DNA from 4 places in the Xenorhabdus sp. Sc-CR9 genome. Region 2 is predicted to be linked to each of the others. Evidence: predicted binding sites of a transcription regulator. Region 2 holds the regulator's gene; each other region holds the start of a gene.
The links. Region 2 encodes PurR, which represses purine synthesis genes. Its sites were predicted from a motif close to CANGCAAACGTTTGCNTG; they were not measured.

Region 1 (8,468 bases), on a different contig from region 2:
ACTCCATTGGCAGACATTAATATGCCCGTTAGCGAGGAACTGATAATAAACGCAATCGAACCCCAGACCCTTACCTTGCCATAATCAAAAGTAAATTGTTTGTGCCATGTTCCCGCCAGAGCATCCGATAAAGGCACTAAGGGGGAAAAAAATAAATTGAAACCTATCATGACAAAGAAAATCCATGCCCAGTGACTGCCAAATACAAAACCAATAGTAAAAAGTAACGATAATAATGAGAGGAAACGCAATGCGTTAATTAATTTGGATGGATCTTTTACCATAGGAGAGATGACCAGACTGCCGATAAAGCGGGCGATCAATCCAGCACCCAGCAATATTCCTATCATTGAAGGTTCAATACCTTCGCCTTTTAACCAAACAGACCAGAATGGCAGGAATATGCCGAAAGAAAAAAAATAAGTGAAATAACCTAACCCTAGCCAAAATGTCGATGGAACAGCCATCCAAATGCCTCCATTTTTCAAATGCAAAAAACCCGCTCAGGACTGACATCATGAGTCGGGTTTCCATTTTATCGATAGCACTTTTATCGATAGCACTACTTGATCACGCTGATATTATAACCTTCGTCTTTCAAGACACCGCTTTGTTGGCCACACTCACTCACCCCAGTCACCGTTTTTATAAACATACGGTTCACTATGCTTTTGAAGGTTCGCTCTCTTGCCGTCGAACTGCATCCTGAAATCCATTGGGTATATCTGACTAATAGCGCTGATACGTAAATGGTATTAACCAAACAGTGCTAACCGATATTTTATTTCAATTTACGCGTAAACCGGATACTTCGCACAGATTTCCAATACTTTCTGTCTAACGCTTTCAACCATCGCATCATCGTTGATGTTGTCTAACACATCACAGATCCAACCAGCTAATTCACGGGTTTCTTCTTCTTTAAAGCCACGTCGGGTAATAGCAGGCGTGCCGATACGAATACCAGAAGTTACGAACGGGCTACGGGGATCGTTAGGCACACTATTTTTGTTAACAGTAATATTGGCGCGCCCTAATGCTGCATCTGCTTCTTTACCGGTAATGTCTTTATCCACCAAATCCAACAAGAACAGATGGTTTTCAGTCTCACCAGAGACCACTTTATAGCCGCGTTGCAGGAACACTTCTACCATGGCTTTCGCGTTTTTGGCGACTTGCTGCTGATAAATCTTAAATTCAGGCTCCATCGCTTCTTTCAGCGCAACAGCCTTACCGGCAATAACGTGCATCAGCGGGCCACCCTGAGAACCGGGGAAAACAGAAGAATTTATTTTCTTGTAAAACTCTTCATCACCACCTTTCGCTAAAATCAGGCCACCACGTGGGCCAGCCAGTGTTTTATGCGTTGTGGTTGTGACAACGTGGGCATGAGGAACTGGATTTGGATAGACACCCGCAGCCACCAAACCAGCGACGTGAGCCATATCAACGAACAAATAAGCCCCGATTTCATCGGCAATTTCACGCATCTTCGCCCAATCAACAACACCGGAGTAAGCAGAGAAGCCGCCGATAATCATTTTTGGCTGGTGTTTTTGCGCTTGGGTACGGATATCGTCGTAATCAATTTTACCTCTGTCATCAATACCATAAGGCACGATGTTATACAGTTTACCGGAGAAGTTGACTGGAGAGCCGTGAGTCAAATGGCCGCCGTGAGCCAGATTCATCCCTAAAACAGTATCTCCGGGTTGCAGCAATGTCATATACACCGCAGCATTTGCCTGAGAACCAGAGTGTGGCTGGACGTTAGCATAATCTGCACCAAACAACTCTTTCGCACGGTCAATCGCAAGTTGTTCAACAACATCGACATACTCACAGCCGCCATAGTAGCGTTTACCCGGATAACCTTCCGCATACTTGTTAGTGAGCTGAGATCCTTGAGCCTGCATAACCCTTGGGCTGGTGTAGTTTTCAGAGGCAATCAATTCAATGTGTTCTTCTTGACGACAAACTTCCTGTTCCATCGCTTGCCACAGTTCGGGATCGTAATTCGCAATATTCATTTCACGCTTTAACATTTGGTTCTCCTGACTCAGCTACATCACTAAAAATCACCCCTGAGGGCCAGAATGTCACACAGTGTAAACTCTTTTTCTCTAATGAGATAGTCTTGACAAGATAATTTACGCAAACGTTTGCATTGTTTGTTGATGGCCTCTTTGCGGCTAAATAACTAGCTATAAAATCAACAATTTCAGATTTATCACTAATATTTGTGATCTTAATCAAAATTTATTCTCATAAAAAGACAAGATCCTTTCGAATTTTTGGTTTAAATCAACATGATCTTCTTTTTTTTATTTGGTGTATTCCCAAATGCTATAAGTTGCATTTAAAATACATCTTATAGATTTCGAGGTCATTTGAGGAAAACTCAGGAGATTCCCATGCTAGATAGTCACGTTATCACCACCATAAAATCCACCATTCCACTGATCGTTTCTACAGGCCCGAAACTGACTGCCCATTTTTATGAGCGTATGTTCAAACATAATCCTGAATTAAAAGATATTTTTAACATGAGCCATCAGATAAATGGTGCTCAGCGTGAAGCCCTTTTCAACGCGCTTTGCGCTTATGCCTCGAATATTGATAACTTGTCGGCACTCTTGCCCGCCGTGGAAAAAATCGCCCATAAACATACCAGCCTGAACATTCAGGCTGAACATTACCAAATTGTGGGTACACATCTTCTGGCAACAATTGATGAAATGTTCCACCCCGGTGATGAAGTTCTCAACGCTTGGGGAGAAGCCTACAATGTGTTAGCCAATGTCTTTATCCATCGGGAAGAAGAAATTTATCAGGATGGTGAAGATCAGGAAGGCGGTTGGCGTGGTCTACGTCAATTCCGTGTCAGCCGGAAACAGCCACAGAGTGATGTCATTACCAGCTTTGAATTTGTGCCCGTTGATGGCAGCAAAGTTATGGATTATAAGCCCGGGCAATATTTAGGGGTCTATCTGGAAAATCCTGCGTTTGAAAACCGCGAAATTCGCCAATATTCACTGACCACAGCGCCAAACGCAACCCATTACCAAATTGCAATTAAACGTGAACCTCAGGGCAAGGTTTCAAACTATATGCACGATCACTTACAAGAAGGTGATGTCGTGATGCTGGCAGCGCCGCACGGTGATTTCTTCCTTGATGTCCAGCATGATACTCCCGTTACACTGATTTCTGCCGGTGTTGGCTTGACACCAATGATGAGTATGCTGCAACACTTACATCATCAGCGTCATGCAGGTACAGTCAATTGGTTTCACGCAGCAGAGCATGGCGGTTATCACGCTTTCTCAGATAAGGTAAATGAAATTTCCCAATCTATGCCTAATCTCCATTCTCAGGTTTGGTATCGTGAACCACGTGCTCTGGATCAGAAAGGAGTGGATTATCAATACACCGGATTTATGGATCTGTCCCTTGTAAGGGATTCGGTAACGGAAAAAGGGATGCAATTCTATTTCTGTGGGCCAATCGCTTTCATGCAATATATCGCCAAACAGCTTCTGGAAATGGGGGTTGATGAACAACATATTCACTATGAATGTTTTGGTCCACATAAAGTGATTTAACACAGCCTCATATACAAATTAAGTGATAACGGTTGCAAATTGGAAATACTTATATTCCTCTCCCATTTGAATATGGGTCATTACCCATGTTTCCGTTATCACTTTTTTCGGAATTCCAGTTAAATCGCTTCTTCGTCCTGCTCACCAGTACGGATACGCACAACACGGGCAACATCAAAAACAAAAATTTTGCCATCACCGATTTTGCCGGTTTGTGCGGTCTGCATGATTGTTTCGACACAGGTATCAACAATATCATCCGGTACAATAATTTCTATTTTGACCTTTGGCAGAAAATCCACCATATATTCCGCACCGCGATAAAGCTCAGTATGTCCTTTCTGGCGACCAAACCCTTTTACTTCTGTCACGGTCATACCAGTGATACCCACTTCAGCCAGAGCCTCACGTACATCATCCAGCTTGAAAGGTTTGATAATTGCATCAATCTTTTTCATGAAGTTTTCCTGTTATTACCAGTTCTTACGCCCGAAACCAGAAGTAATCGGGTAGCGACGATCTTTACCAAAATCACGTTGTGTAATACGTGGGCCGATAGGTGCCTGGCGACGTTTATATTCATTTATATCAACCAGTCGGATCACTTTGCGAACAATGGCTTCATCAAAACCTTCAGCAACTAAATCAGCTACTGTTTTGTCTTTTTCAACATATCCTTCAAGGATAGCGTCCAGCATGTCATATGGCGGCAAACTATCCTGATCCAGCTGATCCGGTGCCAGTTCCGCAGAAGGTGGACGATCTATTACCCGCTGAGGGATAGCCGGAGATACTGTATTACGGTATTCGGACAATGCAAATACCATCGTTTTTGGCACATCTTTCAACGCATTAAAGCCCCCCGCCATATCGCCATACAAAGTGGAGTATCCTACTGCTGATTCACTTTTGTTACTGGTCGTCAATACAAGGCGGCGGCGTTTGTTTGACATCGCCATCAAAATAACTGCACGACAGCGGGCCTGCAAATTCTCTTCTGTTGTATCTTTTTCTGTTCCCGCGAACATCGGTTCAAGTTGCGCCATAAACGCATCAAACATAGGTTCGATGGATACCACATCAAACTCAACACCCAGCATTTGTGCTTGTTCCCTGGCATCGTGGATGCTCATCTCTGAGGTATAGCGGAATGGCATCATAACCGCCTGCACATGCTCTTTACCTAGCGCGTCTACAACAATCGCCAATGTCAAACCAGAATCAATCCCGCCGGATAAGCCAAGCAAAGCGCCTTTGAAACCATTTTTCTGTACGTAGTCACGAACAGAGAGCACCAGTGCCTTGTAGATTTGTTCAAGCAATGGCAGCTGAGGTGTAGGGTTCGCCATCGGTTCAATATTCATGTCATTGAAGCGGCATTGTTCAATCTGCTCTTCAAACGCTGCCATACGATGGGTAATTTCACCATTTGTATCAAAAACTTTTGAGCAACCATCAAAGATAAGCTGATCTTGTCCGCCAACCTGATTGAGATAGATGATCGGCAGTTGAGTGCGCTGGCAATGGGATTTAATTAAGGTACTGCGAATATTCGGTTTTTCACGATTATAAGGAGAAGCATTAATCGACAGAACAATTTCTGCGCCAGCTTGTTTCAGGGCATCAATTGGCACATCAAACCACAAGTCTTCGCAAATCAACAAACCAAGATTATAACCCTTAAATGGTATTACACAGCTTTGCTTACCCGCCTTGAAATAACGCTCTTCATCAAAGACGCCATAATTTGGTAGTAACTGCTTGAAATATCTGGCAACAACTTCACCCTTCCAAAACAGTGAAAGGGCATTGTAGAGTTTGCCATCTTGTTGCCACGGATGCCCCACTAAAATAGCGACCTGAGAGCTTGCTTCCTGCAAACGTATCAATTGTTCACGGCAACGTTGATGCAAATCGGGACGGAACAGTAAATCTTCAGGAAAATAGCCAGACAGTGCCAGTTCTGAAAACATAACCAGATCAGCATTTTTTTCTTGCTGTTCCTTGACTGTTTGCAACATACGCTTGCAGTTGCCTTCGATGTCTCCCACCAGCCAATTTAACTGGGCAAGACCGATATTAAGAGTACGACTCATAGAATGCGGCTCTCCTGGGCCATAATTCATCTATCTATCTTACTTCGTCTTAGCAAGACAGTGCATCTATCCCTTCATCTTTCAAATTTCAGCGTTGGTGCCGCGCTGCAATCTGAAATCCATTAGGTATATTAGATATATACAATTTTTATTCAGTGTAAGGATTTTTGAAATGGTCGAAAAGTTATTCTTTAAAATCACTGGCATCCAACTGATGCCTGGCCAGCAATTTATAGAATTCAGTCCGGTTACGCCCTGCCATGCGAGCAGCATGTGTTACATTGCCTTTGGTTATTTGCAGTAATTTGCGCAGATAATTCAGTTCAAATTGCCCACGAGCTTCCACAAATGTCGGCAATGCCGTATTTTCCCCTTCCAGTGCCTGTATCACTAGCGCATCACTGATTACAGGAGCAGTTGTCAATGCGACACATTGCTCAATCACGTTAACCAATTGGCGAACGTTACCCGGCCAACTTGCCGCCATCAGACATTTCATCGCATTAGTGGAGAAGCTGCGAACAAAGGGTTTGTGACGTTTGGCTGATACCCGCAATAGATGATTGGCTAATAGGGGAATATCTTCCGCACGTTCATTCAGTGTAGGGATTTTCAGGTTAACGACATTCAATCGATAGTAGAGATCTTCACGAAATTCACTTCGTTGCATCGCCTTTGGCAAATCACGGTGAGTAGCAGAAATAATTCTGACATCAATGTCTATGTCACGATTACTCCCCAACGGACGAACTTTGCGCTCCTGCAAAACTCTCAATAATTTCACTTGCAGCGCCAATGGCATATCACCGATCTCATCAAGGAACAATGTTCCTCCCTGAGCCGCCAGAAATAACCCTTCCCGGCTGCTGACCGCGCCAGTAAATGCACCTTTGGCATGACCAAATAATTCAGATTCAAGCAGCTGTTCAGGTAAAGCGCCGCAGTTAATCGCAATAAAAGGCTTTTTCGCCCGGGGACTTGCCCGGTGAATAGCTTGAGCCACCACTTCTTTACCGGTTCCACTTTGCCCATTAATCAGGACACTGACATCCGATTGAGCCACCATTTTTGCCTGTTCCAACAAACGTAACATCAAAGGACTGCGGGTTACAATCTGCTCGCTCCATTGTCCATCTACAGCGGGTGTTGATAGCTCCAGTGCTTCATCTATGGCTTTATAAAGTGCTTCACGATCAACGGGTTTGGTCAGAAAACTAAATACGCCTTGCTGAGTTGCCGCTACTGCATCAGGAATGGAACCATGTGCGGTCAAAATGATCACTGGCATGCCAGGATGTTGTTTCTGTATTTCAGCAAACAATGCCATTCCATCCATTTCATCCATGCGCAAGTCGCTGATCACTAAATCCACTTTTTCTTTCATCAACATTCGCAATGCTTCATGACCACTCTCAACGGTCGTGACACGGAAACCTTCGCTGGTCAGACGCATTCCCAATAGTTTTAACAAGCTAGGATCATCATCAACTAAGAGAAGATGGGCGGGATTGCGTACTGTCATTATTATTCAGCTCCTTTTTCTTCTGGAGAGTTAATTTCTGTTTTAAGCTCCGGATTTGTTGCCGATTTATCTTCCGGTATCAATTTACTGGATGAGGAGTTTGTGTCACTCACATTACCTATATCACCGGAAGTAGCAGCATTGTTCTGATCTTGTTTGCGGGAGGAAAGCTGGCGTTCGATATCTGTCAGATTTTCGAGTTTTCGGGATATTGAGCGAAGATCATATTCTAAGCGTGCCCGAACCTCTTTTAAGCGATCTATTTTGTTATCACTGTCGAGTTGGAGTCGCTGAAATTTAATTCTTTCTTCGGCGAGGTGAATTTTTAAGTATTGCTGTTCACGCCACAATTGTAATAATGACCGTAAAGCGACAGGAAACTGGGCACTATACTGATTGAGGTTTTCGACAATTTTCCGGCGTTCAGCTAATGCAGGCGTAGCCCTGTTAATCAGGATACTCTGTTTAAATACCTGTTCCCAATCAGTCAGAGAGAAATTTTTTGCCATCTCACGAGCGTCTGCTGAAGACAGCCGGTCCGTACAATCTGTAAATCTCAGCCAATAAAGCCCGTTTTCCAGTGCCTTTGGTTTCGTCATATCCCAGATTACATCACACTCCTTAAAACGGTAATCCGTGACATGCTGCTCCGGTAGAATAGATTCCGCAATTGTTGCCAATTTATCTGTTCCGCTCGTTTTAGCACACCCAGCCAGTAAATAGGGAACGAGCAATAACAACACAGTACGGAAACGTAAAACCGGAACCCGGGCCAAAATCGGCTGAGTCGCAACACCCTGCTGTTCCGTCTTCGTCATAAAGCGGTAAATAAATCTGTTATACATATTATCTAATCATTCTCTGCGGTTAATGGCAGTTCAATTCGAAAACATACGTCAGCAAATTCGGGTTCTATCAAATGAAGCTCTCCCCTCATCTGTTTAATACAATCTTGCGCAATACTCAAGCCAAGCCCACTTCCTTTCACTGCCCCTTTTCGCTGGAGCTTTCCTTGATAAAACGGCTCAAAAATCATACTCTTTTCTAATTCGGGGATAGGCGTTCCTGTATTGGCAATATCGATCTGAATATTTTTTCCCACTTGCCGACTGGCAATCCAGATGTTACCGGATTCAGCGCCATAGTGCACTGCATTGGAGTAGAGATTATCAATCACTCTTGTCAATAAATTTGGTTCCGCCCAGCACATATCCATATCTAATTGAATTTCCGTATGAATATTTT
Region 2 (8,468 bases):
TTGGATCTGACTTGCGACACTTTTTCTCTGGCCGGAGCCATTCATGTGTGCCACGATTGGCGTTAAGGCAAGCAATACTCCCTGACCAAATAGAATAGTGGGTAGCCAGATAGACGTACCTACAGCAACCGCTGACATCTCAATAGCACCGGCTTTACCGGCCATAACTGTATCGACGAAACCCATCGCAGTTTGTGAAAACTGTGCGATGATGACGGGGATTCCCAGAGCGAGCAAACTACGCGCTTCATTTAAATATTTCTGCACGTACTACACCTTTTTGATTGAAAATTGACTGAAAAAACAAGGAATATTTCTGCGAGCAAACGATGTTAGCGGAAAATATATCGCTTATAAGCAACTAATTGTATAGGACTCATTTTATTAATCCAATTATTATACGGGGTTTATACTTAATAATTGAGACTATTCATTGAATCGTATCCACATTTACGTACACCCTGCATAGTGTTTAAAAGCAATGAGTGGGTTAAACTAACTTGCTAGGTAAAATTATTAAAGAGGTTCCCATGTTTACAGGTATTGTTCAGGGAAAAGCGCCGATAGTGGCTGTTGATGAAAAAATGCACTTCAGGACCCATGTTGTTAAATTTCCGGCTGAATTATTACCCGGAATTGAGGCGGGGGCCTCTGTTTCCCACAATGGTTGTTGTTTGACTGTAACGAAGATTGATGGCGATTTAATTAGCTTTGACTTGATGAAAGAAACACTTCGCTTGACTAATCTTGGCGAACTTAAGGCAGGTGACTTGGTTAATCTGGAAAGGGCGGCTAAGTTTGGTGACGAAATTGGCGGGCATCTTATGTCCGGTCATATTATTACGACTGCTGAAATTGCCAAGATTTTCACTTCTGAAAATAATCATGAAATCTGGTTTCGAATTCACGATAAGCAATTGATGAAGTATATCTTGCATAAAGGGTTTATTGGCATTGACGGCATCAGTCTGACGATCGGAGATGTAGTGAATAATCGTTTTTGTGTCCACTTGATACCGGAAACATTAGAACGTACTACTCTCGGCAAGAGGCGTCTTGGGCAAAAGGTCAATATCGAGATTGATCCACAGACTCAGGCGGTTGTTGACACTGTTGAGCGAGTCATGGCACAAAAAGAACAGGAAAGGTTATTGTCTCAAATCGAAGAACAATAAAAAAATATTATTGAGTTGTGATATAGGCTTTTTGACGACGGTATTAAAACAAATTCAACCAAATATGAAAGCTACAGAAATGCGGTTTCTGTAGCTTTTGGAATGTTATCGGTGGAATATGCTTTATCTGGGTACTCTCAGTCCTTTTTCAAAGCCTTGTGGGCTGAATACAATCTGCCATAGTTGAATATCTCTGGCTCGAAATGCACCAGCGCAAGCATTTAAATAATAGCTGAACATCCGTTTGAAGCGCGGGCTGTAGTTATGTTCTATTTCAGGCCAGCTTGAAATAAAGTGTTCATACCATGCCATAAGTGTCCGATCGTAATCGGCACCAAAATTGTGCCAATCTTCCATGACAAATTCCCCATTAATGGCTTTGGCAATTCTTGGAATCGATGGTAAGCAGCCATTTGGAAAAATATATTTAGTGATCCACGCATCGGCACCCGATTTATCACGATTAGATCCGATAGTATGGAGAAGAAATAGGCCATCAGATTTTAGATTTTTTTTCACAATATCAAAATAAGTGGCATAATTTTTAGGGCCAACGTGCTCAAACATACCAACGGAAACAATGCGATCAAATTGAAGATTTAGATTTCGATAGTCTTCAAGGATAATTTTTACATTTAGATCCTTACAGCGTTCTTGCGCATATTTCTGTTGTTCAGCTGAGATTGTGACTCCAGTAACAGATACACCGTAGTTTTTTGCAGCATAAGCCGATAATCCACCCCATCCACAACCAATATCTAATAATGTCATCCCCGGGGATAGTTGTAGTTTTTCACAAATTAGACGGAGCTTGTGGGATTGAGCTTCTTCCAGAGTATTGGCATCTTTCCAGTAACCACAAGAATATTGCATATAAGGATCAAGCATTCGGGTAAAAAGGTCGTTGCCTAAATCATAATGTTCTTGACCTACAATCCAAGCCCTTTTGGGCGATTGTAAATTAAATATCCGAGCGGTAATTATCTGGAAAATATCTTTAATACGTTTTGGTATGCGATGTTCTAAACCAGCCCGCAATATTTTATGAAAGAAAATATCAAGGCGATCACATTCCCACCAGCCATCCATATAACTTTCACCCAATCCCAGAGAACCTTCTTTCAGTACTCGTTTATAGAAGTTTGGATTTTTTATATGTATATCGAAAGGTCGTTTGCCGTTGATTTCAATATCAGCTTCATGGAGCAATTCACGGGTGATCCTATGCCAGGAATCAATTATTGTATTTTTACCTTCAATGAAAGATGAACTCATATGCTCTCCAACATTTGTGTGATGGAATTTTTAGGTATCACTTTATATAAATAGCATTCCAAAATAGTGGTTCACTTCCTGACTCGTCGTACAACGAGGGTAAGGAATCTTGTAATTTGAGTGTAACACTATTATGAAAGCCTATTTATAGTTGTTTCTTATTATGTTAAAACCAAGAAGAATTATTTAGAAAAAATATGAAAATCATCAAGAAAGCACAAATTGCTTATTCATCCTGAAATTAAAGAGAACTTCTGTGTTCTGAAAAACCTCGAACTCCGAATTTTTTAGAATAGTGAAGTGGTATGAGTATATGAGTGAAATAGTATTTTAACAATCATCTAAGGCTACATTATGATGTAACCTTTAGATGATAATGTTCTTATTTATTATTGTGTTCGGAAATTGTTCGATTCACGTTTAATTGTTTTTTGGAATTTTGTTTTGTAGCCAATAACCTACTGCCATGGGAACAACAGTAGAAACCATAACTGTTGTTGTCGATAGAAGAGGATATTTCATAAATAGCGAGACAATCATACTTGCGACAAAACAAAGCCCTAATTGCAATGCATTTTGTAATGCGGCAGCTTTACCACTGTTCTTAGGGTAAACAGAGAGAGTATTTGCCACTGCAATCGGATAAGAGGCACCATTCATTGCAGCCATGACACAGAAAGGAATAAGAATCGCTATAAATGAAGGCTCATTGGAGATGGAAATCAAATAAATAATAACCATACTGACAGCATAACCAATCAGCAAAATTGGAAATACTGTTTCGCTTTTTACTTTTTCCAATAAGATACGACAACCATATCCACCAAACATAAACGCCAAAGTTTGCGGAATATAACTTAGGCCAATATCGGTAGGGTCATAGCCCATATTATTCAAAATTGTTGGTGAACCAGTCAACCAGGCAAAAAAGCCAGCGCTGCAAGAAGCATAAATCAATACATTCCCACTAAAAACAGGGGAGCTTAGTAATTTAAAGAAAGAAATCGTTGTTTTGCCGTCGGTATTAGTTTCGGTATTACCATATTTATTGGTTAATAAAAATGTTGGAGCCAGCAGCAAGAGCGTTACTGCCAATAATACAAGGAAAATAATTCTCCAGCCATCATGCGTCAATAACCATGCCCCCAATAAAGGTGCAAGGGCAGGGGAAAGCGCAACTAAAGGCATGATCATGGCAAAAACGCGTTTGGCTTGTTCTGTATCATATCTGTCAACGACCAGAGCCTGCCAGGAAACCGCCGCAGAACAGACCCCTACCGCTTGAATAAATCTCAGTACAAGCAATTGCGTGGAATCAGTTATCCAGAGCATACCTAAACAGCTAATGGAAAATAGAGATAATCCGATAATAAGAACAGGCTTTCTTCCTAAACGGTCAGACAATTGCCCCCATAACAGCTGGGCAAAGGCAAAGCCAGCGAGAAAAATACTGAGACTCGCACTGATAGAATTTGCTGAAGTACCTAGTTCTGCTTTCATTGTGTCAAAAGCAGGCAGATACATGTCGATAGCCAAGTAACCGAGCATACTCAGCCCGGAGAGATAGAACATGAATAGAATTGAATTTTTATTTGTTTCCATGGTGTTAATAATTTGATTTGTAGTTGATAAGAGAATACCCGACTTATTCTATATGGCATGATTTTTACTTGTGAAACGGTAATATTTGCACCATGCTGTGAAAAAAATTGAAAGGAAGATATATGTGGTCTGAATACTCTCTGGAAGTTGTTGATACTGTTGCCAGAACAGGAAGTTTCAGTGCGGCTGCATCTGAGCTTCATCGAGTACCTTCTGCTATAAGCTATACAGTAAAACAACTTGAAGAATGGTTGGCTGTGTCTTTATTTGAGCGCCGTCACCGTGATGTTGATTTGACTGAAGCAGGCGCTATTTTTGTCAAGGAAGCCCGCTCTGTTATCAAAAAAATGAATCACACCCGACATCAGTGCCAACAAGTGGCTAATGGTTGGCGGGGACAGTTAAGTATCGCCGTTGATCAAGTTGTAAAACCTGAGAGAACTCACCAATTAATTTTGGATTTTTACCGACATTTTCCTGATATTGAGCTATTCATCTACCCTGAAGTCTTTAATGGTGTATGGGATGCACTAGTCGATGAGCGGGTGGATGTCGCTATTGGCGCGACACGGGCGTCTCCTGTTGGTGAACGGTATAGTTTTAAGGATATGGGATTCATGCCTTGGGTATGCGTAGCCAGCCCTGAGCATGAGTTGTCAGGTATATCAGGAAAATTAAATGATGACCAAATGCGACCTTATCCTAGCCTATGTTTAGAAGATACTTCACGTAGCTTACCCAAACGTGATACGTGGGCTTTAGATAATCAGCGACGGTTGGTGGTTCCAGATTGGAATGTTGGACTAAATTGCCTGATGGATGGACTATGTATGGGAATGGTGCCCAAGCATCATGCATTACCGTTGATCCGCAAGAAAAAACTGATAGCGCTCGAACTCGAACAACCATTACCTGATAGTCCATGCTGCTTAGCATGGTCGCAAAAAAGCCATTCACCAGCATTAAGTTGGTTGTTTGATTATCTTGGCGATAGTGAAACACTTAATGCTGAATGGTTGCAAGAAAACTAACTATCAACGACGATAGTCGATGAAAGGTCCATCCGCGACAGAACGTCTTTCAACGAGGCGTGGATGGACTTCAATCGTTTGTGCCTCTTCACGCTTGTTGACTATCCTATCCAATAACGTTGAAAAGGCCATTTGTCCCAGACGTTCTTTAGGTTGGTGAATCGTGGTCAATGCGGGAGTAAAATAACGGGCATTACGGATATTGTCATAACCGATGATAGAAATATCTTGTGGAACGCGTAGCCCCAGCTCATCAGCGGCACAGATTGCCCCCATTGCCATAACATCCCCACCGCAAAAAACAGCCGTTGGGCGATGTTTTTGATTCAGAATCTTACACATGGCCTGATAGCCGGATTCAGGCTCAAAGTCGCCTTGCACAATCCACTCATCCCGAATAGCGACATTGGCTTCTTTGAGTGCCTTGAGAAATCCTTGGTGACGTCCGCCGCCAGTATTTCTTGCCAGAGAGCCGGGAATAGACGCAATATCCCTGTGACCACGTTCAATCAAATAACGGCCTGCCAAGTAACCACCATGAAAAGCGTTATCAATGATTGCATCGGTAAAATCTCCCCGAGATTCGCCCCAATCCATGACGACCATGGGAATATTACGGTAATCTTCTAGCATGCCCAAAAGCTGCTCAGGGTATTCGGAGCACATTACCAGCAGGCCATCTACACGTTTTTGTGCCAACATGGCGAGGTAAGCTTTCTGCTTATCAATATTGTTATGAGAGTTGCATAAAATCAGGGTATAGCCTTTTCTATAGCAACTATTTTCAACAGATTCTATGATTTCAGCAAAATATGGAGCTTCACTCGACGTTGCCAACAATCCGATAGATTTTGTGTGGTTAACTTTCAAGCTACGGGCAACGGCGCTGGGGGAATAATTTAGTTCTTTAATAGCAGCCCAAACGGTAGCCTTTGTATCTTCGGCGACGAAACGGGTTTTATTGATAACATGGGATACGGTAGTGGTCGAAACACCAGCGCGTTTGGCCACATCTTTAATCGTTGCCATGATAAAAAGGACTCCTGACCTTATGGTCTAAATTTATATACCTTATCTTTCAAGCTGCTGCTTTGGTTGATAGCATCTATTTACCGATATGCTTCAACTTGAAATCTATTGGATATGGATATTTGTTAAGCGTTTGCCAACATATTTATATATAGAGTGATGGCTGGCAATAATTTAGCGATGAACCTTGAATTTTGTCTGATCTAACTCAAAAGTGAAAGTAATAATCAATGCTATAAAGAGTATAGATTCAAGATTGTTGTATGTTTTTTCAGATAATACGGTAACTGATTATACAAAATTTATGGTGTTGGGTAGTTTTACTTTGTACATTGAGGAAGTTCTATGGGTACAGATCTGAAGTTGGGATTAATGGTTGCCGGCAGTGCATTAATCATGATTGTTTTTTGGGGAAGCCTTTGTATTATCTAATCAGGATCAAGAAAAAGAATTGACGTGTAACACCTCTTGCTTGAAGGGCCGGTTTTCCGGTATTCATTATTCAGTGAATGGAAGAAAGCCCGCCCTTGTTATTATAATTTGGTATGAAAATTGAGCTTATTAAGCCAAGTTTTCCTCAACAAATTTCCAGTTGACCAAAGACCAGAAATGTTCCAAATATTGAGGGCGTGCATTACGGTAATCGGTGTAATACGCGTGTTCCCAAACATCAACAGTCAGAACTGGTTTATCTTCGCCGGTCAGTGGAGTGGCTGCATTAGAAGTGTTAACGATAGCCAGGCTTCCGTCAGTTTTCTTAACTAACCATGTCCAACCTGAACCAAAGTTTTTCAGGGCAGCATCAGTAAACTGCTGTTTAAATTCAGCAAAAGAACCGAAGGCATGATTAATGGTATCTGCTATTTTTCCAGTTGGTTCGCCACCACCATTTGGTGACAGGCTATGCCAGTAGAAAGTATGGTTCCAGACTTGCGCTGCATTATTGAAGATACCACCTTCAGATGTTTTGATGATTTCTTCCAGAGATTTCCCAGAAAATTCGGTATCTTTAACCAAGTTATTCAGGTTTACAACGTAAGCGTTGTGGTGTTTACCATAATGGTATTCTAGGGTTTCTGCGGAAATGTGCGGTTCCAGGGCATTTTTGGCATAAGGTAATGCTGGTAATTCAAAAGACATTGCATGCTCCTTTTTAATATCGGGTTTTTGGCTCAACAAACCATGACTTAAAAGACACTAATCATGGCCAGAGCAAATTTAAGCTTATTATCATGTTGCTATTTTGGTAATTATCTTAACAATTTTTCTGCTAAAGAACAGAGTAAAAGATGCTGCTTAGCAGCGATCTGGTGTATAATTGAGCTGTTATAGGGGCTGAATACACCCAGTGAGGGGAAAATATCGAACGCTCACTTGTTTCATATCATGGCAAGAATTTAACGTAAAAAGTTCGCGGTAGAAAAATCAGAGCAGAAAGTGGTATTCTGAATCAATCTTTTCTGATACTGAGAATAGCGCTTGCAGTTTTAAGGAAGCAATAATGATGACTACTAATATGAACACTAACACAGTTTCTGATACAACGACTCAGGAAATTATTGAAAAAATCAAACGCCAAATTAGCGAAAACCCAATTTTGTTGTATATGAAAGGTTCTCCTAAATTACCAAGCTGTGGTTTCTCTGCTCAGGCAGTTCAGGCTATATCTGCTTGTGGTGAGCGTTTTGCTTACGTGGATATTCTGCAAAATCCGGATATTCGCGCCGAGTTACCTAAATATGCTCATTGGCCGACTTTTCCTCAGCTTTGGATTGATGGTGAGCTGGTAGGCGGCTGTGACATTCTTGTTGAGATGTATCAGCGTGGTGAATTACAAACGCTGATTAAAGAAACTGCTGATAAATACCGTGAGCAGGAATAAGCATCATCATTCATCAGAACGATGAGCGAATGTTAAGCCCCATAGCTATATAAGCTATGGGGCTTATATTCTAGGGAGCTTCGTCAGTAGAGTCAGTGGAAGCTAATGGCCAGCCACCGAGCCGTTTCCAGCGATTAACCAGTTCACAGAAAAGTAGGGCAGTCCGGTCGGTATCATAAAGTGCGCTGTGGGCTTGATTACTATCAAACGGTATTTCCGCAGTGATGCAAGCTTTGGCAAGGATTGTCTGCCCAAGAACCAGTCCACTAAGTGCGGCGGTATCAAAAGTCGCAAATGGATGGAAAGGATTGCGTTTTAAACCAGAGCGTTCTGCTGCTGCCATAACAAAATCATGATCAAAATTGGCATTATGGGCGACCATAATTGCACGATTGCAGTTAGTATCTTTCATACCTTTGCGGAGCATTTTGAAAATAGCATGTAATGCTGTGTATTCACTGACCGCGCCTCGCA
Region 3 (8,468 bases), on a different contig from region 2:
CCGCAGGCTACTACATCAATGCGAAAACCGAAGAACATTACCTGCTCAAATGCTGGGCAAAAGTCGACAATTCTTCGGGTGCTCATGCACTACACCAAGAAATGCTCGAGCACGTAAAACCCATTATCGTCCCTATTCCATAAGGTACCCAGAATATGCAAATTGCAGATATATCGGCACGTTTGATGAATGAGCATTATTGCCACATTCCTCATTTCAGCGAATTGATTTCCTTTGCTCCAAAGGCGATGAAAACGTTCAAAGATCATTGGAATAACCTGGCCTTAGACCAAAACTTTAAAGACTATACTCATAGGGAAAGGCGTATCCTGCGCTATTATTATCATCCTGCTCAAAAAAATCCGCTTCAACTCAATCTGGACACTGAATATCGCTCATCCATCACCTATGATATTCAATATAAACAAGGTGTTAATCAACTCAGTTATGCTGAAGAGGTATTCATCACTGATCCCATCATGCAGCACATACTTGCAACAGACATTACGATTTTAGGTGATCAATTAACGAGGGAAAACCTCTACGCAATTGATATTCACCAATTTCGCGTAAAAGCACAGGCCGGTAACGAAAGTCCGACAACCTCCGGTATTCACCAAGACGGTCAGGATTGGATCTTTATGCACTTTATCCAAAGCCACAATACCGAACCGGTGATTTCCGAAGTTCACGCAACAGAATATGAAGCTCCGCCCTTGTTACATTGCGCTATGGGACACTTTCTTGAAACACTCGCAATAAACGATAAACAACTTTATCATCAAGCAAGCAATGTTCGGCAAATATCTCCTACAAACGCGGCTTTTCGGGATCTATTGCTGGTGACTTTCCGGCAGCTTCCTGAACAACAAGAGAGCTAATAATAATGTCAAGCCAGGAAAATAGTTTGAATTTGCGTTGGTCTGGTCTTAATGCCTTATTTATCGTCAGTGCCCGATTCGTCTCCGATTTTGGCGCATTCCTGAATATGGTGGCGCTCTCCACCTATGTATATCTGCTCAGTAACAGCGTCATGCACGTCAGTATTTTTCTTGCCTGTCGCGTTGCGGGCGGCATTATTGCCAGCTTGATCGGAACCCCATTTTTCAGACGATTTGCGGGAAGATGGCCGCTGGTCTTTTTTGATCTCGTGCGCGTCATTTTACTATCCCTGTTATTGGTGATCCCTGTTTCGCAACAATTATCGATCTTACCAGTGATCGCCTTCGGGATTGGCTTAGGCAACTCCATGTTCGCTATCGGACTAAACAGCCAACTACCCTACTGGGTACATGCTTCCCAACGTATTTCAACAAACTCCTGGCTAACCTCCGTTGCTGCAACGGGGGCCGTATTTGGCAGTCTGGTTTCAGGGTTACTGGTCGCAAGCAGCGGTTATGAAATAGTATTTATCGTTAATATTATCACTTACCTGCTGGCTGCGATCCTGATAATGCCCCTGCGTTTCCTTTCCTTACCGGAGAAGAAAAACTCAAGAGAACTTGGTAATGAATGGAGAAATTTACGCCAAGGTTTACGTAGTGTGCCAATGCTGGCAGGAATGCTGTTCCTCAGTCTGGCTGACACACTGGGCAGCGCCGCCCATAACGTGGGTTTCCCCATTATCTCAAAACTCCTTACCCCCGATAACGCCAGTACCACAATGGGATTATTACTGGCGACATGGGCGATAGGGAAATTCAGTGGCGCGCGATTAGCGAGCTATTTACTGCGTAGCCGCGATCTACTAAAAATGGAGAAACTTTTCTTTATCGGCGTTGCCCTGATGTCGACAGGATTTATCCTTACCTTCCAGCAAAGCAGCATATTCTGGTTGCTACTATTTGCCATCTGGGCAGGAATTGGAGATGGAATTGCAGAGGTCAGCCTGATATCCCGAGCGCAAAGCGAACCGGAAAGTTTACGCCTGCCGATTTTTAGCTTGCTGACATTATTACAAATGACTGGCTTTGGAATAGGAATGCTACTGGTCGCACCATTCTACGTCTGGCTGCCACCTTCCATAGTAATCCTGATATTCCACGGCTTGCCACTGACAGTATTGGTACTGACTTTATTGTGGATGCGACGAGTTACTGCAAACAAAGTTTAAAGGTTGAAAGTTGAATAATCAGCACCAAAATCCTCTTTAACATATCTGGTTTCATCCTCAGGATATGTGACATTGACGATATATTAATAAATAATCATGGCTGAAATGTTTTGGTTTTCTAATAAATTGCTATACTCAGAAGATTACGTACAACTGAAACGGAGTTAATTATGTTAAGTAATAGAGCTGCAAGAAGGTTGTTGGGTTTGTCTTATAAAGTCAGTAACTCTAAATGCAGAGTAAAAATTTCTCTTCTTAATCCTGCTTCCAGTGATAGCACAGATCAACTACCTGAACATTTAATCAATTCTTCTTTTGTTGCCATGAAACGAGATAAAACGTCAGGGAAAACTACGTATCACACTGGAAGTGCTTTTTATCCTGCATATCTGAATGCTCATCGATAAATCTGCCTATTTTTATTCCGTCCACGTATTACAACTAAAAAAATCACTGTAAAAACGTAAACGCGATAAAAGCTGAACCGCCCATATTAAGGGCGGTTCGAGGGGTATTTCAAATTTCAGCTAAGTAAATAATCAGTCATTTGCGACGCCATGTTGTTCCCTGTGGGCCGTCTTCCAGTTCTATTCCCATTTCATTTAACTGGTCACGCGCCACATCTGCCAATGCCCACTCTTTATTTTTACGAGCATCATTACGCTGTTTGATCAGCGCTTCAATTTGAGCAATATCATCGTCCGCTTGTGCCCCGCCCTGCAAGAAGTGTTCTGGCTTTTGTTCCAAAAGGCCAAGAACTCCCGACAGCTTACGCAGTTCAGCCGCCAGACCATTTGCCGCAGCCATACTTTCTGTCTTCAAGCGGTTGATTTCACGAGCCATATCAAACAAGACTGAATATGCTTCCGGCGTGTTGAAATCATCATTCATTGCTTCAATGAAACGCGCTTCAAACGTTTCTCCACCAGCAGGCTGAACCGTTATATCTGTACCGCGCAGGGAGGTATAGAGACGCTCAAGGGCAGTACGTGCCTGTTTCAGGTTCTCTTCCGTGTAGTTCAACTGGCTGCGATAGTGACCGGACAGTAAGAAGTAACGCACCGTTTCAGCATCGTAATATTTCAGCACGTCACGGATAGTAAAAAAGTTATTCAGTGATTTGGACATTTTTTCTCTATCCACCATGACCATGCCAGAATGCATCCAGTAATTGACGTAAGGGCCGTCATAAGCACAAGTAGACTGCGCAATTTCATTTTCATGATGCGGGAACATCAAATCAGAACCACCACCGTGGATATCAAAATGGTGACCAAGCGCCTTACCGTTCATGGCAGAACATTCAATATGCCAACCCGGGCGGCCTGCACCCCACGGAGATTCCCAGCTAGGTTCACCCGGCTTGGACATTTTCCACAATACGAAATCCATTGGGTTACGTTTTACATCTGCGACTTCAACACGTGCCCCAGCTTGTAATTGTTCTAAATCCTGACGGGAAAGCAGGCCGTAAACAGGATTGGTATCAATGGAAAACATCACATCGCCATTAGTGGCAATATAAGCATGTCTGCGCTTAACCAGCTCTTCGGTGATTTCAATAATTTCGGATATATGATGTGTCGCACGAGGTTCTGAATCTGGGCGCAAGATATTCAGCGCATCAAAGTCACTGTGCATTTCTGCCAACATGCGTGTGGTCAAATCGTCGCAGCTTTCATTGTTTTCAATTGCACGCTTGATAATTTTGTCATCTACGTCAGTAACGTTACGAACATAGGTCAGATCGTACCCCAAGTAACGCAGATAACGGGTAATCACGTCAAATGCAACAAACGTTCTACCGTGACCAATATGACACAAGTCATAAATGGTGATGCCACACACGTACATGCCCACTTTTCCTTCATGGATCGGCTTAAATTCTTCTTTTTGGCGGCTGAGAGTATTGAAAATTTTTAGCATCAGTGGGTTTTCCGTAAAAATTGATGTACGTGTAATAAAATCAAATGAATTTGCTGATTATAGGCTTCTTTATCAGCGATATAAATTATACCCGTCGTCTTCGAGTTGCAGCTCTTTTGACCGCAATTTGAACCCCATGGGAGATAAACTAAGATATTAAAATCAGATAAGGTATTTCACCTTGATATGCAATACATTGCAAGTACCGTAAGCCAGCCCTTACCTGATACTGTTTCGAATACTGACTCACTATCTCAGATATGATATAACAACGTTTCTCCGAACCCCTAAAATACAGGGTCAACCAAAACTATTATCAGGATTTCTATTATGGTGATTTTCCACACCAATTTTGGCGATATTGCAATCAACACATTCGAAGAACAAGCACCTGTAACTGTTGAAAATTTCTTGAGTTATTGTTCCGAAGGTTTTTATGACAACACAATTTTCCACCGTATTATCAATGGATTCATGATTCAAGGCGGCGGCTTTGAGCCGGGCATGAAACAGAAAACAACTAACGCTCCTATCAAGAACGAAGCTAATAATGGTCTGAAAAACAATCGCGGCACTCTCGCAATGGCTCGTACTAATGATCCACACTCTGCAACTGCCCAATTCTTCATCAACGTCGTAGATAACGATTTTCTGAACTTCCGTTCAGAGCGTCCAGACGGCTGGGGTTACTGCGTATTTGCTGAAGTCGTTGAAGGCATGGATGTGGTTGATAAAATCAAAGCTGTTTCTACTGGTCGCAGCGGTATGCACCAAGATGTCCCACATGAAGATGTGATCATTGAACGTGTGACTGTCAGTGAATAACTGAGAGTTAATCGTTAGATGAGTACACTGTTTATTGCAGATTTGCATCTCAGTGAGCAAGAGCCGGCAATTACTGCCGGTTTTCTGCGTTTTTTACGTGAAGATGCGATTCAGGCTGAAAGTCTTTATATTCTCGGTGATTTTTTCGATTACTGGATTGGTGATGATGATCCCAACCCACTACACACCAAAATCGCGCAAGCACTCCATGAATTGAAGCTAAAAGGTATCTCCTGTTATTTTATTCATGGTAATCGAGACTTCCTGCTTGGGTCCCGCTTTGCCAGAGAAAGTGGTTTGATCTTGCTGCCACAGGAAAAAGTGCTCAAATTGTATGGCAAACGGGTTCTGATCCTGCATGGCGATACACTATGTACAGATGATATCGGTTATCAGCAGTATCGTAAACGGGTACATACTCCGTGGATTCAACGGTTGTTTTTACTACTGCCTTTATTTATCCGATTAAAAATCGCTGCCAAAATGCGTGCGGGTAGCCAATACGCCAATACCCGTAAATCCGAAGCCATTATGGATGTCAATCAACAAGCGGTTATCGAATACTTCAAACAATATCAAACAGATTGGATGATTCACGGGCATACCCATCGCGCGGCAATCCATGATATTAAAATGGGTGACAAAACCGTACATCGCGGTGTATTAGGCGCATGGCATGACCAAGGTTCAATGTTCAAGGTGACAGAAACTTCCATTGAATTGATATATTTTCCTTTTTAATCCCTGTTAATTTTTTGGAAAAAACTGATAAAGTAAACAACGCAAACGTTTTCCTTATGAAGTCAGCGTGATATGATCCCCCTTCTTAACCATCATCTTTGTTCTGGTAGACACCCAATACAGGAGCATCTGATTTATGACGACCGGCTCTGATCCCGCAAAAATGACTTCTACGGCTGTGATCTCTTTTACAACAATACCAACGCAGCCACACGCCAAAATCGCCATTGTCATGGGTTCAAAAAGTGACTGGGCGACAATGCAACACGCAGCCGATATTTTGACCGCCCTGACGATCCCTTTTCATGTTGAAATTGTTTCAGCACACCGGACACCTGATAAACTTTTTCATTTTGCTGAACAAGCTAAAGAAAACGGTTTTGAGGTGATTATCGCAGGTGCAGGTGGCGCAGCACATTTACCGGGCATGCTGGCTGCCAAAACTTTAGTGCCTGTGTTTGGTGTTCCAGTGCAAAGTGCCGCACTGAGTGGGGTTGATAGCCTATATTCGATTGTGCAAATGCCAAAGGGCATTCCGGTTGGTACGCTGGCTATCGGCAAGGCCGGCGCGGCAAATGCAGCACTGCTTGCAGCACAAGTGTTGGCTTTACATGATGATATGGTGTTTAAACGGCTCTCAGATTGGCGTCAGGCACAAACACAGGATGTTTTGGATAATCCCGATCCGCGGGAGGATGCATGAAACCTGTTTGTGTATTGGGAAGTGGTCAGTTAGGCCGAATGTTACGCCAGGCAGGTGAACCATTGGGGGTTACTGTGTATCCCGTTGGCTTGGACGCAGAACCGGAAGCCGTACCTTATCAGAGCAGCGTCATCACCGCAGAAATTGAACGTTGGCCGGAAACGCCGCTAACTCGTGAATTAGCGCACCACAAGGCTTTTATCAATCGCGATATTTTTCCACAGCTGGCAGATCGCCTGCCACAAAAACAGATTATGGATACTCTGGGCTTGGCGACAGCGCCGTGGAAACTTCTTTCCGACCCAAGCCAATGGCCACAACTGTTTGCTGCATTAGGTGACTTTATCATCGTTAAACGTCGGACGGGCGGTTATGATGGGCGTGGTCAATGGCGTATTCGACCGGGTGATGAATCGGAATTATCCCCTGAAATTTACGGTGAATGTATCGCAGAACAAGGGATTCCGTTTTCTGGGGAGGTGTCGCTGGTTGGAGCCCGTAATGCCCAAGGTAAATCTGTATTTTATACATTAACCCACAATCTGCATCAGGAAGGAATTCTGCGTACCAGTGTTGCCTTACCCAACACAGATCAAAAATTACAGCGGCGGGCAGAAAAAATGCTATCCGCTATCATGGATCATTTGAATTATGTCGGCGTTATGGCGATGGAGTGTTTTATTGTTGGCGATGACTTGTTGATCAACGAGCTGGCACCGCGGGTTCACAATAGCGGCCACTGGACACAGAACGGAGCTTCAATTAGTCAATTTGAACTTCATTTACGGGCTATTTTAGATCTGCCTATGCCTCAGCCAGAAATCTTTTTGCCATCCATTATGGTTAATCTGATTGGTACAGAGATAAATCCAGCATGGCTGAATTTGCCGCTGGTTCATTTACATTGGTATGAAAAGGAAGTTCGTCCTGTACGTAAGGTTGGGCATCTGAATCTGGTTCATTCCGACAGGGATGTATTGAAAACGACTTTGGAAAGTTTGATACCATTATTACCCGAAGAGTATCAAAGTGGGCTGAAATGGGCACAAAATAAATTAAGTTGAAGAAAACCGTAAGGAAGCGGTAACGCATTGAAATAGCTTACCGCTTACAACACTGAGTATATCAATAGTTTTTATTTTTTGATAATGCTCTGGAAAGAGTATCCACAATTGTTCTTGTTGTTTGATCTATTTCATAATTAAAAAAATCACCTACCGTGATTTTACTGAATAAGTTTCACCTGTTGTGGTGAAATTCACCACTTCATTAATACCTGCTACATGTCCATAGATAATTGATATGTAACATCATGCTAAAGTTAAAATATATAACCTCATCTTCTAAAAATTATGCATTTTATTTTTAATAAGACTCTTATATTAATATCAGCATCTTATTATATTATTTTTTAAATAATAAGAATCTATGGTATAAAATTGTTGAAGAAGATTGCAAAACTCCGGATAACCAAGTGCTGGTTTTAATACTGGTACTTTACTAAGTATAAAGTTAGTTTATGGGATAAAAGAGGGATTTACCTAAGTCCCTATAAAATAACGAGGAGAAACTCAGTGTCATTTCGAAGGAAGCAAGGAATAAACAATCTATTCACATCAATGACAACAATAAGTGCAATGTTACCTGTCGTTTCATTATGTTTTCTTTTTTCGTCACCGGTACAGGCCGATGATTTCGTTAATTTTCAATCAATCGATACCAGCCTTTACTTCCAATCCGGAAATAAAGTCGATCCTGAGAAAACGCTCTCCCCTATTGTCGAAGCCTTTGGTGATTATAAAATCGGCGATATGTATGTCTACAGTATTTGGCAAAATTCTCTGCAACATGACTATCAAGGCGATAAAAGCACTTATTACTATAAATTTGTGCCAAGACTCAGTGCCAGCAAAATCACGGGGTATGATTTTTCTTATGGCCCATTAAAAGATGTGCTGTTTTCCCAGTGGATTGCCAAAACCAAAAACGTAAAATATGACTATTTCCCCGGCATCAGCCTTGATTGGCAAGTGAATGGATTCAGTTGGTTACGTACCATTTTTTATTTTGAAAATAATTCAAAAGGAAGCTGGAACGATCAACGTATCCACATTGATTATGGCATTCCTTTCACTAATCGGTTAGGGGATTTCCGCATCG
Region 4 (8,468 bases), on a different contig from region 2:
ACAACGGTCATGATAATTGAGACTGCACCGGGGATAAGAAAATGTTGACTAATGGCGGAGGAGTTAAACCAATAACGGATCTGTGTATCAATCAATGGCGTAGTCGAAACACCTTGATTTTGCCCCCGGTGCTGGAGCCAGATTTGCCAGATGCCTTTAGCATAACCCTGAACAAAATTAGCAGTATTGGGTTCACTGCCATCAGTAATGACTTGAATAGGAGCATGGCTATCGACGCGGGCAAGCTGAGCATCAAAATTGACCGGAATTACGATGATGCCTCGAAGTTGGTTCTCCTGCATTTTATTGATTAAGAACTGGCGATTATCGCTGATAGTGGCATCAATATAGGGCGATCCTGTAAAGGCATGCACTAATTCACGGGCATCTTCGCTTTGTTGCTCCATCAGAATACCGAGGCGAAGTTTACTTGAATCAAGGTTAATACCATAGCCAAAAATAAAGAGCAGCATCAAAGGAATAACCACCGCAATTAAAGCACTGCTGGGATCACGGATAATTTGCTTAGTTTCCTTAACGCAAAGTGCTTTCAATCGGCGCCATGAGAAACTGACTGCTTTCTGGGATGCTGTATGTTCAGAATGATTCATTGCGGCTCCTTATCGTAATTCACCACGAGATCGATAAACGCATCTTCCATAGAAGGGTTAGGGTGTTCATCCGTAGAGACCAATTGTTTCAGCTCGTCAGGTGTGCCCGCTGCGATCAATCGTCCTCGGAACACCAACCCGATGCGGTCACAGTATTCGGCTTCATCCATAAAGTGAGTGGTTACCATTACCGTAACGCCTTTATCAACCATCCCGTTGATATGCAACCAAAATTCTCGCCGGGTCAGCGGATCGACACCGGAAGTGGGTTCATCCAAAAACAAAATGTCAGGCTCGTGCATCAATGCGCAGGAAAGGGCAAGACGTTGTTTAAAGCCGAGTGGGAGACTATCCGTCTTTTGATGTAAGATGGGTTCGAGATTGAAGGCGCTGATCATATCAGACATTTTTTCTCGCTGATGCCGGCCTTTCAGCCCGTAAACACCGGAAAAAAATTTAAGGTTTTGCTCAACCGTCAAATTGCTATACAGGGAGAATTTCTGGGCCATATAACCAAGGCGTTGACGTGCCTTGCCTGAACTGGTTTTTAAATCCATATCCAGAACCAGAGCCTTGCCGGATGTAGGGATCATCAGTCCACACATCATTTTGAACGTGGTGGATTTTCCGGCACCATTAGGCCCCAGCAGGCCAAAAATTTCTCCACGCTTCACTTCGAAATCTACATTGTCAGTAGCGGCGAAATCCCCGAATTTTTTGGTCAGATTACAGGCTTCTATTACGGTTTCTGTCGGATTTGGCGGGATTTTAGGCATGATTTCAGCCAATTCTGAACGATGAGATGGGCCGCCGCCCAACAAATCGATAAAGGCATCTTCGAAACGTGGTTCAGCATCGAAAATATTATCTTCTGATAACCCTATTTGCCGGAGTAATACATTTTTATCCGCTTTCTCTTTTAAGATCAGGCGAACATATCTTCCTTGAATAACGCCGTCCGTGACTTGAGGCAGGGTAAGGGCATGTTGCAGCATTTTGCGGCGTGCTTCCTGTTTGACATCAAGCAAAAAAGAGCGGCCTGCAATATTTCGGGTTAAATTTTGGGGTTGACCACGATAGAGCAATTCACCGTGGTTCAGCAGCAAAACATCGCGGCACAATTCGGCTTCATCCAGATACGAAGTGCTCCACAGGATCAACATACCGTCGGAAGCGAGTTCATGCACCATTTGCCATAATTCACGGCGAGCGATAGGGTCAACGCCCACGCCCGGTTCGTCAAGCAGCAAAACTTTCGGGCTACCCAAAAGCGTACAAGCCAGACCCAGTTTCTGCTTCATGCCGCCGGATAATTTACCGGCCAACCGTTCGGTAAAGCGGGTTAAATCGGTGAAAGTCAGTAATTTTTGAAATGTTGCCTTGCGTTCTTCACCCATCACGCCGCGCAAATCGGCATATAAAGTCAGATTTTCCATTACGGTTAAATCTTCATACAGGCCGAATTTCTGTGGCATATAGCCGAGTTCAGAACGAACTTGAACACTATTCTTGATGGGATCAAGTCCCATGATTTCTATATTGCCGCTATCAGGCTTCAATAAACCGGCCAGCATGCGTATCAACGTGGTTTTTCCAGCACCATCCGGGCCGACAAGACCTGTAACTGAGCCACCCTGAATTTCTGCCTGTAGACGAGATACAGCAGGGGTGTCCAATCCTGGAAAGGTTTTTTCCACGCCGTTCAGTTTTATTCTATAAGCTGAACTGGTCATGTCATTACCTTACTTATCTTTTGCTTCAGTGAAATTCGAATCAGTAAAGCGCAAGGTGGCTGGCATTCCCTGTTTTATTCCCTCATCGGGGTCAAGGACAATGATCCGCAGGCGATAGACCAAATCCGTTCTTAAATCCGGTGTTTCAACATTTTTAGGTGTAAATTCGGCCGTTGGAGATACAAAGCCGATTTTGCCATGATAAGGTTGATTTTTCCGTCCATCGGTATAAATCAAAATTTCTCGTCCTGCGGTAGCCTGATTCAGATTAGGCTCATCAATATATGCTCTGATCCAGACAGGATTGGTCAGTGACAGGGTAAAAACCGTGTTTCCAGCCGCTAACATAGTGCCCGGTTCAATGGCTCTGGTCAGGATAACACCTGCTGATGGAGCAGTAAGTTGAGTATCTTTCAGATTGAGTTCCGCCTGTGCGACAGTTGCTTGCGCTTGAGCAAGTTGCGCCTTGGCAGCCGCAATTTCCTCTATTCGATAACCGGTTTCGAACTGGCGTAATTTATCTTTTGCGGCCTGATGGGCAGCGAATGCCTGATTGCGCCCGGTTTTGGCGTTTTCCAGCTCATTGGCTGAGATAGTTTTACTCTGCCACAATCCTTGCTGACGTTTCAAAAAACTATCGGCAAAGTGAAATGCTGACTCTTTTTGAGTAACTTCAGCGCGGACTTGAGCGATTTCTTCAGTGCGATAACCCGCTTCAGCTTTGGCAAGGTTAGCTTTGGCAACATCTTGGGCGGCTTTGGCTTGGTTCAGGGCATGAATAAAGGGAGCATTATCAAGATGACCGAGAGTCTGACCTGCCGTAATGGCATCACCTTCATCGACTTGCAGGCTTGACAGTTTACCGGCAACCCGAAAACTAAGATTGACAGTTCTGACATCGACATTGCCATATAAGGTTAACTCTTTGCTATTTTGTTCCTGATAATAATAAATGCCAGCAATGGCTCCGATAACAACAATGAGCGCCAATAGGGCAAGAGCAAACTTTTTATTGTTCATACTATCCCTTATGTCTTGTTCAATTTAAACCTGAGATTTTGCAATTGGTTGAAAGATCTTAGGATATATACGGCTGTAGCGTTATCTATTCCGTAACCCATCAAGCAATAAATTGATATGTTGAGATAAAACCTGATTGATTAATGCGTACTCTTTGGCACCAATGTTGTCCCAACCTGTTTGGCGCAATAAAGCTTCCCGTGCCAGACGGAAAGAAAGAATTTCGCCCAATAGGGCGTGGGTATGGATTTGGGTTGAAATTTGGTCTTCATCAGCACCGATATAATTAGCGATTAATTTATTCAAACGTGAATAAATCGGAGCCAGACCTTGCTCATGCATGACGTTGTAAGCCTCTGTTGGCGTTAATTGTTCATGTGACATGATGCGGCTGATATTAATACTGCTTTTCTCGAAAATCAGGCGGTTATAGCTAACCATTCCTTGATGAATGAATTCCAGTATTTGTTCTTGTGGATAAGGTTTCGGAGTTTTGGTAAAGAAATGGTCAATAGCCCCAACCAGTGGGGTAAATTCTGATTTTAGTCTATCAGCGATATGCTGCACGACAGCGAGATATAATCCCTCCTTGGAACCAAAATAGTAAGCAATGGCAGCGATATTTTGTTGTGCGTGCTGGGCGATATTGCGGGTAGTGGCGCCTTCCAGACCAGATCTGCCAAAAATTTCTATTGCCGCTTCAAGAAGTTGCTGTTTGGCTTGTTCGCCTCGTGAAGTTTGAGCCGTCTTCTCTGCCATGTTTAAAGAGTTCCTGTTACAAAAAATTTTCGGGAGTGTCGTAAATATATCAATCGTATGATTAACTTTAAAACTAAAGTAAGTCGATGTAAAGCTGACACAAATTGCCTTTTTAATAGACGCTTATAAAAAAGAATTTTCCTGTTTTTGAAAAATTATCGTAATCGTTTGTCTGCAATCCGTATCTTCGAGCTAATTAATTGGTTTATCTGGTCTGATTGGGAATATATATCTGTTATAATGCTGCACTTAGGTGCATGGCAGTTTGTGTTATTTCTTTGCGTTTTATCGCGTCTGTTTTCTTCCCATAAAACTGCCCCTGAATTGATGTCAGGAATGGTGAAGTCTGGAGTATTTCTTATTTATGAATTTTGAGTCACTCGGCTTGAAGGCTGATATTTTGCGTGCTGTTGAAGAACAAGGCTACGCGGAACCTACCCCTATTCAGCAACAGGCTATTCCTGTTGTACTTTCCGGTAAAGATCTTCTGGCTAGCGCCCAGACAGGAACGGGAAAAACAGCAGGGTTTACTTTACCTATTTTGCAGCGCTTAAGTGAATCTCCCATTCAGGGAAAAGGTCGCCGTCCGATCAGGGCATTGATTTTGACACCAACTCGGGAGCTGGCGGCTCAGGTGGGTGAAAATGTACGTAATTACAGCAAATATCTCAGTTTGCGTTCATTTGTCGTGTTTGGTGGCGTCAGCATCAATCCACAAATGATGAAATTGCGGGGTGGTGTCGATATTCTGGTGGCAACACCGGGGCGCTTGCTGGATTTAGAACACCAAAATGCGGTGGATCTCTCACGCGTTGAAATTCTGATTCTGGATGAAGCTGACCGTATGCTGGATATGGGCTTTATTCATGATATTCGTCGAGTATTGAGCAAACTCCCTGCAAAACGCCAGAATCTACTGTTTTCTGCAACGTTTTCTGATGAGATTAAAAATCTGGCCAATAAATTGCTGCATAATCCGGTGAGTGTAGAAGTGGCACGCCGTAACTCAGCATCTGAGCAGATTGAACAATCAATCCACTTTGTAGACAAAAAACGCAAAAGTGAATTGCTTTCTTACATGATAGGCAACCAGAATTGGCAGCAGGTACTGGTATTCACCCGCACCAAACATGGGGCCAACCGACTGGCGGAACAACTGAATAAAGATGGTGTGACTGCGGCTGCGATCCACGGCAATAAAAGTCAGGGTGCAAGAACGCGCGCACTGGCTGATTTCAAAACCGGACAAATTCGTGTGTTGGTAGCAACGGATATCGCTGCCCGTGGGTTGGATATCGATCAATTGCCGCATGTGATCAACTATGAACTGCCAAACGTTGCAGAAGATTATGTTCACCGCATTGGGCGTACTGGCCGTGCGGATGCAACTGGTCAGGCAATATCGTTGGTGTGCGTGGATGAACACAAACTCCTGAGAGATATTGAGCGGTTATTGAAGCGGGAAATTCCACGTATTGCCATTTCGGGGTATGAACCTGATCCTTCCATTAAGGCGGAGCCTATTCAGAACGGACGCAATGATCGTGGTAACAGCTCCCGCGTTAGCAATTCTCGTGGCAGTGACTCCCGTAACAGCAGTTCACGTGGCAGCCGTTCTCATGGAAACAGTCCCTGGGGCAGTGATTCTCGCGGTAACGATTCACGTAGTGAACAACCTCGAGGCCAACGTAGTAGTAATAGTAAGCAAGGTTATTCCAAACAAGATAATGTGAATCAAAATGGTGAGCGTCCACGCAGCCAAGATAAATTTTCTCGTCAGCGTCGTCAGAGAACCACAACCAAAGCGCCACGTGTGATAGCTTCGGGAGAGTAATCCATGCGCGTTTTGCTGGCTCCGATGGAAGGTGTTTTGGATTCATTGGTCAGGGAGTTGTTGAGTGAAATCAACGAGTACGATCTCTGTGTTACAGAATTCCTGCGCGTGGTTGATAGCTTACTGCCGGTAAAATCGTTTTACCGGTTGTGCCCTGAATTGCATAACCAGAGTCGGACTCCATCGGGAACAGCGGTCAGAATTCAACTTTTGGGGCAATATCCAGAATGGTTGGCAGAAAACGCGGTTAGAGCGGTTGAACTGGGATCTTGGGGTGTCGATTTAAATTGTGGCTGCCCCTCCAAAACTGTGAATGGCAGTGGTGGTGGGGCATCGTTACTGAAAGATCCCGAACTCATTTATCGTGGTGCCAAAGCCATGCGTGAAGCTGTGCCAGCCGGCTTCCCAGTGACGGTAAAAGTCCGTTTGGGCTGGGATTCTGGCGAGTGTCAGTTTGAGATCGCGGATGCTGTCCAACAGGCTGGCGCAACAGAACTGGTTGTGCATGGTCGAACCAAAGAAGATGGTTATAAGGCAGAGCACATCAATTGGGAGGCGATTGGCGAGATTCGCCGTCGCCTTTCTATTCCTGTAATTGCCAACGGTGAAATCTGGGATTGGCAGAGCGCTCAGGCATGTATCAACACTACAGGATGTGATGCTGTGATGATCGGCCGTGGCGCACTGCATGTGCCAAACTTGAGTCGTGTAATTAAATATAACGAACCGAGGATGCCGTGGAGCGGTGTGCTTAAGCTACTACAAAAATATACCTATCTGGAAAAGCAGGGTGATACGGGTTTGTATCACGTTGCCCGTATTAAACAATGGTTGGGGTACTTGCGTAAAGAATATAATGAAGCTGATATATTATTTATGCAAATCAGGGCATTAAAAACGTCTGCTGAAATTTCCACCGTTATCTCTCTTGCAGCAGATGAATGTTTACTGCGATATTCAATAGATTTAGAACCTCAGGTTTGTTAGTTGTGTTTATTCCTCCTGCATCTTGAAATCCGCTGGGTATATAACATAAGTTTAATTAAAATATTAATAAGCAATATCTATTTTAAGTTTAAATAAATTATCTGTTTTATTTTTTGTCGGAATATGTGAATTAAAATAAATTCATAATGAATAGATAAGTTATAGTTATAAAGAATATGATTGGATAATTATTTTTTGTTATAGCTGGCGTATCTAGAAAGTTTAACTATAATTTAAAAATTCCTTATTTAATTCATCAGGGTTTAATTAATATATTAATAACCCGTAGCTTGCTATGGGGATATTTATTATATTTTTATACCCCGTTATTTTCATGAGGTTTTTATTTTAAACTCATTTTAATAAATTTAAAGGAAAATTTTATGAAAGATACTGAAAAATACGATCAATCTGAATCTCAACCTTGGTACAGTGCAAAATATCTGAAGATAAAATTGCCTCAACTCAGTAATCAAAGCTATATCTTTGCTAACAGAAGAAATAGAATAGCTGTAAATGTTTATTTTGATCCATATGATTATTATGGAAATAAAGTAGATGTCCCAATAAATACCATTATAAAAAAAACTTTTCTGGTTGACTATAATACAGGAGAAAAACTACCCATTGAGGTAGAAGAAGGGACAAATTTTAAATGGGCATATTCACATAAACCTAACGAATTTACTGCTGTGCCCCATGTCTCATCTTCCATTGTAGAGAGTCAGGAGAAATACTCAAAAGCAAGGATAACTTTTTATGTATACTGTTCATCTTCAGAGGTATATCAAGTCAAACAAATAGCTGTACTTGTGGAAGCACCAGATGGAGATCACTCTACAGTATTCGGGGAAGATGGTGATGACTTTGTCCAGCTAACTGGGATAAATGAAGTATTTTATAAATTGCCTAATATAAATAAAAAACAAGAATTGGCTGCCAGCCAGTATTCAATTCCAGGTCATCTTGATTCAAGCTGGGAACAAATTAATATCTATATATCGCTTGATATAAAGGACTCATCTGAAAGATTAATTATTACCAAACTAGAAATTGGGGGAGATGAAGGCGTTTCAACAGGCCAGGTTCATCAGCTTTATCATGAGGATAATGGATATAGATATTATTATGCTCACTTTCTTTGGCCCTTAGGTAAAGAAACGATGGAGTCTATCGGTAATAGAAAATGGTTTGATTTGCCTATTACGTTTCCTGTAGATATAAAAGTTAAACAACAATATGGTTTTCTTTGTTTTAGTATATTAGTGGTAGGTGACCCATCTTTTCCTCACATACAGGATGTTTGGTATAAACAATTTTATATTATTATTTACGACCAATATGGAAACAAAGGTAAATATTGGTTAATGCCAAATAATGATAGCAATGCAAATAAATCAGATGTTTTTTTTGTTGAGGATTAGTTTGATGTGATTAATAAGGATTTTTGTTATTTCTATTTGGCATATTTACAAATCTTTATTGTAACTTTATTTTTCTTATCTTCTTATTATTGAACCAGAA

Region 1: glyA (serine hydroxymethyltransferase) is a predicted target of PurR. The motif match lies at 2,152-2,169, and genes of this name have one in related genera.
Region 3: purE (5-(carboxyamino)imidazole ribonucleotide mutase) is a predicted target of PurR. The motif match lies at 5,644-5,661, and genes of this name have one in related genera.
Region 4: cecR (transcriptional regulator CecR) is a predicted target of PurR. The motif match lies at 4,281-4,298, and genes of this name have one in related genera.

What each region holds. Positions count from the first base shown of each region.
Region 1 is NZ_CAWQTY010000033.1:28,291-36,758, forward strand. It holds gene AACQ81_RS01730 (3-phenylpropionate MFS transporter) at 1-467, opposite strand, end outside; gene glyA (serine hydroxymethyltransferase) at 792-2,045, opposite strand; gene hmpA (NO-inducible flavohemoprotein) at 2,415-3,605, shown strand; gene glnB (nitrogen regulatory protein P-II) at 3,725-4,063, opposite strand; gene AACQ81_RS01750 (NAD+ synthase) at 4,079-5,701, opposite strand; gene glrR (two-component system response regulator GlrR) at 5,886-7,223, opposite strand; gene qseG (two-component system QseEF-associated lipoprotein QseG) at 7,226-8,068, opposite strand; gene AACQ81_RS01765 (sensor histidine kinase) at 8,074-8,468, opposite strand, start outside.
Region 2 is NZ_CAWQTY010000119.1:42,632-51,099, forward strand. It holds gene AACQ81_RS06040 (MATE family efflux transporter) at 1-267, opposite strand, end outside; gene AACQ81_RS06045 (riboflavin synthase subunit alpha) at 531-1,175, shown strand; gene cfa (cyclopropane fatty acyl phospholipid synthase) at 1,299-2,450, opposite strand; gene punC (purine nucleoside transporter PunC) at 2,871-4,052, opposite strand; gene punR (DNA-binding transcriptional activator PunR) at 4,175-5,083, shown strand; gene purR (HTH-type transcriptional repressor PurR) at 5,087-6,112, opposite strand; gene sodB (superoxide dismutase [Fe]) at 6,674-7,252, opposite strand; gene AACQ81_RS06075 (Grx4 family monothiol glutaredoxin) at 7,614-7,994, shown strand; gene rnt (ribonuclease T) at 8,065-8,468, opposite strand, start outside.
Region 3 is NZ_CAWQTY010000189.1:36,096-44,563, forward strand. It holds gene AACQ81_RS13245 (ATP-grasp domain-containing protein) at 1-143, shown strand, start outside; gene AACQ81_RS13250 (2OG-Fe dioxygenase family protein) at 156-881, shown strand; gene AACQ81_RS13255 (MFS transporter) at 887-2,113, shown strand; gene sra (stationary-phase-induced ribosome-associated protein) at 2,284-2,520, shown strand; gene cysS (cysteine--tRNA ligase) at 2,657-4,039, opposite strand; gene ppiB (peptidylprolyl isomerase B) at 4,370-4,864, shown strand; gene lpxH (UDP-2,3-diacylglucosamine diphosphatase) at 4,883-5,605, shown strand; gene purE (5-(carboxyamino)imidazole ribonucleotide mutase) at 5,769-6,308, shown strand; gene purK (5-(carboxyamino)imidazole ribonucleotide synthase) at 6,305-7,372, shown strand; gene AACQ81_RS13290 (outer membrane protein OmpK) at 7,883-8,468, shown strand, end outside.
Region 4 is NZ_CAWQTY010000209.1:6,747-15,214, forward strand. It holds gene AACQ81_RS16240 (ABC transporter permease) at 1-611, opposite strand, end outside; gene AACQ81_RS16245 (ATP-binding cassette domain-containing protein) at 608-2,344, opposite strand; gene hlyD (secretion protein HlyD) at 2,354-3,364, opposite strand; gene cecR (transcriptional regulator CecR) at 3,446-4,123, opposite strand; gene rhlE (ATP-dependent RNA helicase RhlE) at 4,488-5,957, shown strand; gene dusC (tRNA dihydrouridine(16) synthase DusC) at 5,961-6,944, shown strand; gene AACQ81_RS16270 (hypothetical protein) at 7,328-8,368, shown strand.